3 regions of the Streptomyces sp. NPDC058665 genome follow, and region 3 is predicted to be linked to each of the others. Evidence: riboswitches for the same ligand, from Rfam matches in the RefSeq annotation. Region 3 holds a riboswitch; each other region holds the start of a gene.

What was found. Region 3 has a riboswitch for cyclic di-AMP ahead of ACFWV8_RS24460 (transglycosylase SLT domain-containing protein). Riboswitches for the same ligand answer to the same signal wherever they lie in the genome.
Region 1: linked by a shared signal. The riboswitch ahead of ACFWV8_RS22660 (M23 family metallopeptidase) and the one ahead of ACFWV8_RS24460 (transglycosylase SLT domain-containing protein) in region 3 are both predicted to bind cyclic di-AMP.
Region 2: linked by a shared signal. The riboswitch ahead of ACFWV8_RS27115 (NlpC/P60 family protein) and the one ahead of ACFWV8_RS24460 (transglycosylase SLT domain-containing protein) in region 3 are both predicted to bind cyclic di-AMP.

The regions. Positions count from the first base shown of each region.
Region 1 covers NZ_JBHXRX010000034.1:65,122-68,388, reverse strand. The annotation lists gene ACFWV8_RS22670 (GNAT family N-acetyltransferase) at 1-153, opposite strand, end outside; gene ACFWV8_RS22665 (HPr family phosphocarrier protein) at 287-568, shown strand; gene ACFWV8_RS22660 (M23 family metallopeptidase) at 641-1,444, opposite strand; cyclic di-AMP (ydaO/yuaA leader) riboswitch at 1,459-1,629, opposite strand; gene ACFWV8_RS22655 (M16 family metallopeptidase) at 1,837-3,204, opposite strand; gene ACFWV8_RS22650 (pitrilysin family protein) at 3,222-3,267, opposite strand, start outside.
Region 2 covers NZ_JBHXRX010000048.1:18,934-22,200, reverse strand. The annotation lists gene ACFWV8_RS27120 (ABC transporter ATP-binding protein) at 1-649, opposite strand, end outside; gene ACFWV8_RS27115 (NlpC/P60 family protein) at 744-1,925, opposite strand; cyclic di-AMP (ydaO/yuaA leader) riboswitch at 1,924-2,085, opposite strand; gene ACFWV8_RS27110 (ATP-dependent DNA helicase) at 2,300-3,267, shown strand, end outside.
Region 3 covers NZ_JBHXRX010000039.1:29,160-32,426, forward strand. The annotation lists gene ACFWV8_RS24455 (ScbR family autoregulator-binding transcription factor) at 1-510, opposite strand, end outside; cyclic di-AMP (ydaO/yuaA leader) riboswitch at 1,234-1,425, shown strand; gene ACFWV8_RS24460 (transglycosylase SLT domain-containing protein) at 1,430-2,173, shown strand; gene secD (protein translocase subunit SecD) at 2,248-3,267, opposite strand, start outside.

The DNA.
Region 1 (3,267 bases), on a different contig from region 3:
GTACTTCGACTCGTCGGACACCTGCTCGTAGAAGTTGACCAGCCGCTCGGCGTCGTGGGTGGTGATGGGGCGGACGCGGGCCGTGCCCCCGTCGCGCAGCACCACGTCTGCTTCCCAGTGAGCGGGGTACGCGTGCTGCGACGGCGGCGTCATGACACGAGCCTACGGCGCGCACATGGGTAGCGGCGGTTACCCGGCCGGGGCAGGCTGGGGGTGCCGCACCGGGCCGTTCCGGGGCACATGAGACACTGGTCTAGACAACAACTGTGACTTGAAGGGCAACACCATGGCTGAGCGCCGCGTCAATGTCGGCTGGGCCGAGGGCCTGCACGCCCGTCCCGCCTCCATCTTCGTCCGGGCCGCCACGGCTTCCGGCGTTCCGCTTACCATCGCCAAGGCCGACGGCAGCCCGGTCAACGCGGTGTCGATGCTCGCCGTGCTGGGGCTGGGCGCGCAGGGCGGCGACGAGATCGTCCTGTTCTCCGACGCGGACGGTGCGGAGATCGCGCTGGACCGGCTGGCGAAGCTGGTCGCCGAGGGTCTGGACGAGCTGCCCGAGACCGTCTGAAGCGCGAGCGCACGTTCCTGGCACGTATGGCGAAGGCCCCGGCAGGATGCCGGGGCCTTCGTCGCGTGGTGACTAGACGTTCACGCCGTGGGAGCGCAGATACGCGACCGGGTCGATGTCGGAGCCGTACTCCGCGGTCGTCCGCGCCTCGAAGTGCAGGTGCGGGCCGCTGGAGTTGCCGGTCGAGCCGGAGAGGGCGATCTGCTGCCCCGGGGCGACGCTCTGGCCGATGGAGACGCCTATGGACGAGAGGTGTCCGTACTGGGTGTACGTGCCGTCGTTCATACGGATGACGATGTTGTTCCCGTACGCGCCGCCCCAGCCGGCCTCGACGACGGTGCCCGCGCCGACGGCCACGACCGAAGTGCCGGACGCGGCACGGAAGTCGACGCCGGAGTGGCTGCCGGAGGACCAGAGCGCGCCGCCGGTCCTGTAGCCGGTGGTGAGCGAGGAGCCGGCGACCGGGAGCCGGTAGGAGTTGAGGCGCTCGCGCTCGGCGGCCCGTGCCGCGCGCTCCTTGGCGGCGCGGAGTTCCTTGGCGCGGGCCTCCGCCTTGCGCTTCGCCTCGGCCTTGGCGCGCGCGGCGGCCTTGGCCTCCGCCTTCGCTTCCGCGGCCTCTTCGGCTGCCGCCCGCTGCGCGTCGGCCTGGGCGTCGATCTTCGCGGCGAGCGAGTCGTCGATGACGATGGCACGGGGCGGGGCCTCGGGGACGGCCTCCTGGGCGAGGGTCGCCTCCGCGTCGGCGGCGAGCGCCGGGGATGCGAGGGTGCCGATGACACCGGCCGCGGTGAGGGACGCGGCTCCGGCGAAGTTCGCACCTCTGCGCGTCATTCGGTTCCGGGCACGGTGCTTCCCGGTGGCACGGGTGAACGCCATTGAGGTGGCTGGTCCTTTCCTTCCTTCTCGCCTACCGGGCAGGGCCTGGCTGACGGGTTCGGAGCAGGAAGGTCTCCTACGGGGGTCCTCCGCGCATGGCGAAGGGCGCCCGATTCACCCCAGGGACAGGTTGGGTCCCCGGCTCCCCAGGCTCGCGCCTGACGGGGACTCGGCGATGGCTGTCCGGTGCCGCGGACGCGGCGGGCTCTGACGAACAGCCGGACCGACGCTAGGCGTTCATCTTTCAATCACCAAACGGACAGCCCGTTTTGTAGCGCACGCCACAGGGCATTCGGGCAACCCACCCATAAATACGGACAAATAAGGGAACCCCGGCGACAAGTTCGTCACCGGGGTTCCCTTTGTCCTGATTCCCGTACGGGATCGTGCCGTCAGCCGGTGACGACCTTCACCTCGCCGATGTCCAGCGCCTCGACCGGCTCCCGGATCACCGAGGCGTCCCCGACGAGCACCGTGACGAGCCGGTCGCCCGGGAAGGCGCTGACGACGGCGGCCGTCGCCTCGACCGTGCCGGTCTCGGCCAGGCGCGCGTACAGCCGCGCCTGGAAGTCGTCCGGCAGGTGCTGTTCGACCTGGTCGGCGAGCGTGTCCGCGACGGACGCGGCCGTCTCGTACTTCAGCGGCGCGACCCCGACCAGATTCTGTACGGCCGTCTCACGCTCGGCGTCCGTCAGGCCTTCGGCCGCGAGCGTACGCAGGACCTTCCACAGGTCGTCCAGCGCGGGCCCGGTCGACTCGGTGTCCACAGACCCGCTGATGGCGAGCATGGAGGCGCCCGTGCCCTCCGGGTCGGAGCGCAGCACCTGCGCGAAGGCCCGCACGCCGTACGTGTAGCCCTTCTCCTCCCGCAGCACCCGGTCGAGCCGGGAGGTGAGCGTGCCGCCCAGGCAGTACGTGCCGAGCACCTGGGCCGGCCAGACGCGGTCGTGCCGGTCGGGGCCGACGCGGCCGATCAGGAGCTGGGTCTGTACGGCTCCGGGCCGGTCCACGATCACGACACGGCCGGTGTCGTCGGCCGTCACCGGCGGCACGGGGCGCGGCTCGGAGGTGTCGCCCGTCCAGTCGCCGAGGGTCTCGGCGAGCAGGGCGTCGAGGTCGACACCGGTGAGGTCGCCGACGATCACCGCGGTGGCGGTGGCGGGGCGGACATGCGCCTCGTAGAAGGCCCGGACGCCCTTGGCGTCGATGCGTCCGACGGTCTCCTCGGTGCCCTGGCGCGGGCGCGACATGCGCGAGGTCTCCGGGAACAGCTCTCTGGAGAGCTGCTTCGCCGCGCGGCGGGCCGGGTTGGCCTGCTCGTGCGGGATCTCGTCCAGCCTGTTCGTGACGAGCCGGCCGACCTCGCTCTCGGAGAACAGCGGCGCGCGCAGGGCGTCGGCGAGCAGGCCGAGCGCCTTGGGCAGCCGGGAGACCGGGACCTCCAGCGAGACCCGTACACCGGGGTGGTCGGCGTGCGCGTCCAGCGTGGCGCCGCAGCGCTCCAGCTCGGCGGCGAACTCCTCGGCGGTGTGCTTGTCGGTGCCCTCGGACAGGGCGCGGGCCATGATCGTGGCCACGCCGTCCAGGCCGTCGGGCTCGGCCTCCAGCGGGGCGGCGAGGGAGATCTCGACGGCCACGACCTGCTGGCCGGGGCGGTGACAGCGCAGCACCGTCAGGCCGTTGGGCAGCGCGCCGCGCTCGGGGGCGGGGAACGCCCAGGGCCTGGCCTCTCCCGCGGTCGGCTGCGGGTGGAACTCCATGGTCACGGCAGCGTCGGTCACTGGTCCGCCCCCTCGTGCTCGTCGGTGGTCTCGTCGGCGGCG
Region 2 (3,267 bases), on a different contig from region 3:
TCCGACCCTGGTGAAGGATCGCGATCCGGTCGGCGAGCTGTTCGGCCTCGTCCAGGTACTGCGTGGTGAGCAGGACGGTCGTGCCGTACTCGGCGAGCTCCTTGACGGCGTGCCACACCTCGATACGCGCCTCGGGGTCGAGCCCGGCCGTCGGCTCGTCCAGGAAGATCACCGGCGGATTCCCGATGAGGCTCATCGCGATGTCCAGCCGACGGCGCATCCCGCCTGAATACGTGGACACCTGCCGCGTGCCGGCGTCGGTCAGCGAGAAGCGCCTCAGCAAGTCGTCCGCGATGGCGCCCGGGTCCTTGAGGTGGCGCAGCCTGGCGACGAGTACGAGGTTCTCCCGACCGCTGAGGATCTCGTCGACGGCCGCGAACTGCCCGGTAAGGCTGATGGACGCCCGCACATCCGCCGATTGCACGGCGACGTCGAAGCCATGGACGCCGGCTGTCCCCGCGTCGGCCTTCAGGAGCGTGGCGAGGATCCTCACGGTCGTGGTCTTGCCCGCCCCGTTGGAGCCGAGCAGGGCGAAGATGTCGCCCCGCGCCACGTCGAAGTCCACGCCGCGCAGCACTTCGAGCTTCCCGAACGACTTCTCCAGACCCCGCACGCGAATCGCCGGACCGGCGATCGATTGGGTCACCATGGTCATCTGCCTCCTTCGCGGAGCCTTCCGGTCGGCTGTGAGGAGGCTCCTGAAGGGAGGATGGAGGGTTGACCCAGCGTCAAGGTCAAGCCGGTCAGGCCGGGCGCACGCTGCCGTAGATCGGCATGTAGTAGATCGACTCCTCGCGGACGTTCGCGCCCGGTTTCGGCGCGTGGATCATCTTGCCGTCGCCCTTGTAGATGCCGACGTGGCTGATGTCGTCGTAGAAGAACACCAGGTCGCCGGGGAGCAGGTCCGCCGTGGCGACGCGCTTGCCGACATTCACCTGGTCCCAGGTCGTACGCGGCAGCTGCACGCCCGCCTCCTTCCAGGCGGCGGCCGTCAGCCCCGAGCAGTCGTACGAGCTGGGGCCGGTGGCGCCCCACACGTACGGCTTGCCGATCTGGGCGCGGGCGAAGGCGAGGACCTTCTCGGCCTTGGCCGCGTACGTACCGTCCGTGGTGCCGGAGCCGGTGCCGGTCCCCGTACCGGTGCCCGTGCCCGTGTCGCCGCCGGTCGCGGGCGCCTCCTCCTGCCGCGCCTCCTCCTGGCGCTTGCGCTCCGCGGCCTCCTCCTTGGCCTTCGCCTCGGCCTTGCGGCGCGCCTCCTGCTCCTTCTCCCGCTCCAGGGCGGCGAGCCGCGCCTTCTCCTCGGCCGTCAGCTCGGAGAGCAGCGACCGCGCCGCCGCGAGCTTGTTCTGGACCTTCTGCTTGCCCTCCTTGAGGGAGGCCTGCGACTCCGTCAGCGTCTCCAGGCTCTTCGTCGCCTTGGCGCGCTGCTTGGCCGCGGACCGCTGCTCCTTCTGGAAGTCCTCGACCGCCCCCTGCTGGCGCTCGGTCAGCCGGTCCATCAGCTGGGTCTGCTCGAAGTACGACTCGGGGCTGTCGGCGAACATCAGGGCGGCCGTCGGACCGACGGCGCCCGCGCGGTACTGCGCCGCGGCATACGTACCGAGGGCGCGCCGCGCCTCGTTCACCTTGTCGGCGCTCTTGGCGACGTCGTCCAGGACCCGGTCGACCGACTTGCGCTGGGTGTCGGTCGCTTCCTTCGCCTTGTTGTACTGCTGCGTCGCCGTACCGGCCTGCCGGTACAGGTCGTCGACCTTCTTCTGCACTTCTTCGATCGAGGGCTTGGGCTCGGCCGGCGCGGCGGTGGCGCTCTGCGTCGAGAGCAGCGTCACCGAGGCGAGGGCGGCCGTCGTGAAACCGACGGCGGGGGTGTTCGCCCGTATTCCGGTGCGAGCGCGCGTCTTACGATGCGATGCCAAGGCCGGCATCTCCTTCCGTGGACCGCCTACCGGGTTAGCTGTCGGGTTCGGGCGGAACGGAAGGCTGCCCTACGGGCCTGGTGAGCGGCCCGATTCACCCCGGTGGAACGTGGTGGGTCCCCGGTTCCGAACTCCCTTGCGGGAAGCCCGGATTCGGCGGAGGCCGTCCGCTCGGCGCCGATCACCGATGGAGTACGGACCACCTCGGCGTGCACGCTAGCCAATGCGTGGTGCCGCTGTGAAGGTTGATGGCCGATATGCCCGATACATTTTCGTGACCTTTCGCATAAACACCCTCGGAGACCCCCCTGAGGCCATCCCGGCGCCCCCGCCAAGTCATGTGGCAGTCCGCTGTCAGTGCGGCACCCTAGACTCAGGAAGCGATGAGCAGCCTCTTTGACGACAGCTTCCTGGCGGACCTCCAGCCCTCGGCCGAGGAGCCCCCGCCGCCACCCGAGGACACCGCTCCGGAACAGGTGCCCGACGATCTCTTCGGAGGGAAGTTCGACGTGCCCCCGCCCCGGGATCCGCACCACCGCGACGGCGCCCCGCGCACCGTCGTGGACCCGGCGGCGCTGCTCGAAGGGCTGAACGAGGAGCAGCGCGCCGCCGTCGTGCACACCGGATCGCCGCTGCTCATCGTGGCCGGCGCCGGCTCGGGCAAGACCCGTGTGCTGACCCACCGGATCGCGCATCTGCTGGGGACCCGCCGGGTGCATCCGGGCGAAATACTGGCGATCACGTTCACCAACAAGGCCGCCGGCGAGATGAAGGAGCGTGTCGAGCAGCTCGTCGGCCCGCGCGCCGCCGCCATGTGGGTGATGACGTTCCACAGTGCCTGCGTGCGGATCCTGCGCCGCGAGTCGAAGCGGCTCGGCTTCACGTCGTCGTTCTCGATCTACGACGCGGCCGACTCCAAGCGGCTCATGGCTCTGGTCTGCCGCGATCTGGACCTCGACCCCAAGCGGCACCCCCCGAAGTCCTTCAGCGCCAAGATCTCGAACCTGAAGAACGAGCTGATCGACGAGGAGACCTTCGCCGGTCAGGCGAGTGACCCCTTCGAGAAGACGCTGGCCGAGGCGTACCGGATGTACCAGGGGCGGCTGCGCGAGGCCAACGCCCTGGACTTCGACGACATCATCATGACGACGGTCCATCTGCTCCAGGCGTTCCCGGACGTCGCCGAGCACTACCGCCGCCGCTTCCGCCATGTCCTGGTGGACGAGTACCAGGACACCAACCACGCGCAGTACACCCTCGTACGTGAGCTGGTCGGCCCCTCGGGCGAGGGGCACGACCCGGCGGAGCTGTGCGTCGTCGGTGACGCGGACCAGTCCATCTACGCGTTCCG
Region 3 (3,267 bases):
ATCCGCGCGGTCGCACAGGACATGGGACATCGTCTGCACGCCGGCGAAGGCGCCGGTGAACAGCTCGGCGGTCTCCCTGAGGTTCACATGGGGCAGGAGTTCGCCCTGCTCCTTCGCCTGGCGCAGCATGTCCTCGTTCTGCGCCACCCACGACTCGAACGGTGTGCCGCGGTTGATGCCGAGTGCGCTCTGGTCGAGCGCCAGGCCCGTACTGGCTCTGACCAGCGGGTCGTGGCGCAGCCGGTGTGCGAGGACCATGCCCTGGTCCACGAGCAGCTGTAGTTTGCTGCTCTGCTCGGGGAACGGTCCGATCGCCAGTTGGGCGTCGAGGACCCCGAGCGCGAGGTCTTCCTTCGAGGTGAAGTGGAAGTACAGGGCGCCCTTGGTCACCCCCGCCCGCGTGAGGATCTCGCCGACGGTGGCCGAGTTGTAGCCGCGCTCGTCGAAGACGGCCGCCGCCGCTTCGAGGATCGACCGGCGGGTCCGGATTGCACGGTCTTGCTGCGCCATCGGGCTCCCTCCTGCCTTGCATAGATTCGTAGTCGGGCTGTGACGACAGGTATTGAAAAACAAACCGCGTAGTACGTATCTTACCGAAGCAGTCCAGGCGGATCGGAAGACGGTCCTCGTAGCCAAGGAGTGGGCGCACCGGTCCGAGGCGGCCGATGTCCTCCCCACGGGATGAACACGGCTCGCCGGCAACCGATTCTCCATCCTCTCCGTTTCCGTGGAATCCGAATTCTGGCGGGACCTGACCATTCCCTGACACGGGGGCCTCGTGAAAGCAACTCCCGGAGTGTAGGCGCTTGTTCGGCACGTTCCGAAGGTTCCGCACCTTGCGCGCTCGGTGCTCTGCTGCCCAGCTCCTGGGCGGTCGACCAGCCCGCGTACAAGGGCGGAGCGGGGCCGGGAAACCACCCCACCCCGCCCTATTGGAAAGCGCACATTTGTCCATTTTGCGGTGCGGTCGTTATGGGTATTTCAAGCCTAACTTGTCCCTTTTTGGGTGGTGTTGGGTGCGAGTGGTTGCACCGAAAGCTCGTGATGTGTGTCACAGGTTTGAAGGACCGCGCTTCTCGCCGCCCCGCCCCACCTCCCGTGCCGCAAAAGAAAGTTGAGGCCCGAATCGCCTCGCCCGAATTCGAATTGACCGGCGCCGGATCCGTGAATGGCATGGCCCTGTGAATTCAGGACTTGTTTCGCCCGGACCTTCTCGCTTACGTTCTCGTCATTCCGGGCGGAACGCCGAATCCTGCCGCTGTCCGGAAACCGCACCCAACAACTCATGGACGGCAGGAGCGGGGGACCCAGGTAAGTCGCCGATCCGTTGCACCGGACCGGCTCGGGGTGAAGTCGCGCACTATCGCGGCCGGGCATCTCCCGCTCGAACCCGACAGCTCACCTCGCAGGCGACGGAGAGGATTTCGTCATGCCCGCAGAGGGTAAGCACCGCCGTTCCCGCACCAGCCCGCTCGCCCGCCGCCTCATCGCGGTCGGCACGGGCGGCGCAGCACTCGCCCTTCCCCTGGTGACCGCTACCACGGCGGGCGCGGCCCCCGCCCCGCAGCACGTCAAGACGGCCCCGGCCGCTTCGACCGCCGTCCAGAAGGTGACCCACACCGTCATCAAGGGCGAGTCGCTGGCCAAGATCGCCAAGGCCCGCTCCGTGAGCGGTGGCTGGCAGGCGATCTACAAGACCAACCGCGCCGCCGTCGGCGACAACCCCTCGCTCATCCACCCCGGCCTGAAGCTGAAGCTCGCCGGGAAGGCCAAGTCCGAGGGGGCCGCGCCGACCGGGACCGCGTCGGAGAGCGAGGCCACCGAGGCCGTCGAGACCGCCGCCAAGACCTACACCAACAACCTCGACGGCTGGATCCGGGAGGCGCTGGACGTCATGGCGCAGAACGGCATACCCGGCTCGTACGACGGCATCCACCGCAACATCATGCGCGAGTCCGGTGGTAACCCCCGCGCCATCAACAACTGGGACTCCAACGCCGCGGCCGGCACCCCGTCGAAGGGCCTGCTCCAGGTCATCGCCCCGACGTTCGAGGCGTACCACGTGCCCGGCACGTCGACCGACAGCTACGACCCGGTCGCCAACATCACCGCGGCCTGCAACTACGCGGCCGACCGCTACGGCTCCATCGACAACGTCAACGGTCCCTACTAGACCCTGCGGCGTCCGTCACCTCACCGACCGCCGGCCGGACCGCACCAGCGGCCCGGCCGGCGGCCTTCACGCGCTCACACCCGCGCCCCGTTGTCCGCCGGGCGTCCGCGACGCGGCACCGTCCGTGAACGGCCCGCGCCACGCCGCCCCCGCGGCGCCCCCGGACCCCCCTTGCGGGACGTCTCCATCGCCAGCGCGACCGGCACGGCGGTGAACACGGACGAGTACGTGCCCACGCAGATACCGATGAGCAGGGCCAGCGCGAAGTCCCTGAGCGAGTCCCCGCCGAGTACCGCCAGCGCCGTGAGGATGAACAGCGCGCCCATGCCGGTGTTCACGGTTCTGGGCACCATCTGTAGTACAGCGGTTCGCGCGGTCGGCACCAGGGAAGCGCGGGGCGCCCTCGCCCACAGCTCACGGACCCGGTCGAAGACCACCACGGAGTCGTTCACCGAGTAACCGATGACGGTGAGCAGCGCGGCGAGGAAGATCCCGTCGACGGGACGGCCCAGCCACGCGAAGACCCCGATCAGGATCACCACGTCGTGCACCAGCGCGGCCACCGACGCCACCGCGAACGACCATCTGAACCGCACGGCCAGATACAGGAGTTGGACCCCGACGGCGATCCCCAGCGCGATCAGCGCGTGGCGCCTCAGCTCATCGCCGAGGCTGGGGCCGATCAGGTCGTCCCGTACCTTCGTCGTCGGTCCGCCCTCCTCGCTCAGGGCGCCGCGGATGGCCGCCTCGGCCCGCTCGCTCGTGTCCCCGGTGCGCACCGAGAGCTCCTGCCGGCCCGCCGTGGTGACCTCGGCATCGGCGAAGCCCGCGTCGGCCAGGGCCGTGCGAGCCGTGTCGACATCGACGGGCCGGGTCGTCGCGTACTCCATGAGCCGCCCGCCGGTGAACTCCACGCCGAGGTTCACCCCGCGCAGGGCGACACCCAGCACCGCGACGGCCATCACCGCGGCCGAGACGACCAGCCACCGCCGCGACCTGCGGAACAGATCAGGGGCGCGGCGGGTCAGATACGTACGTACGCGGCCCGGCAGGCCGATTCCGTTGACGCCGGGGAAATCGGCGACGAAGCGGGA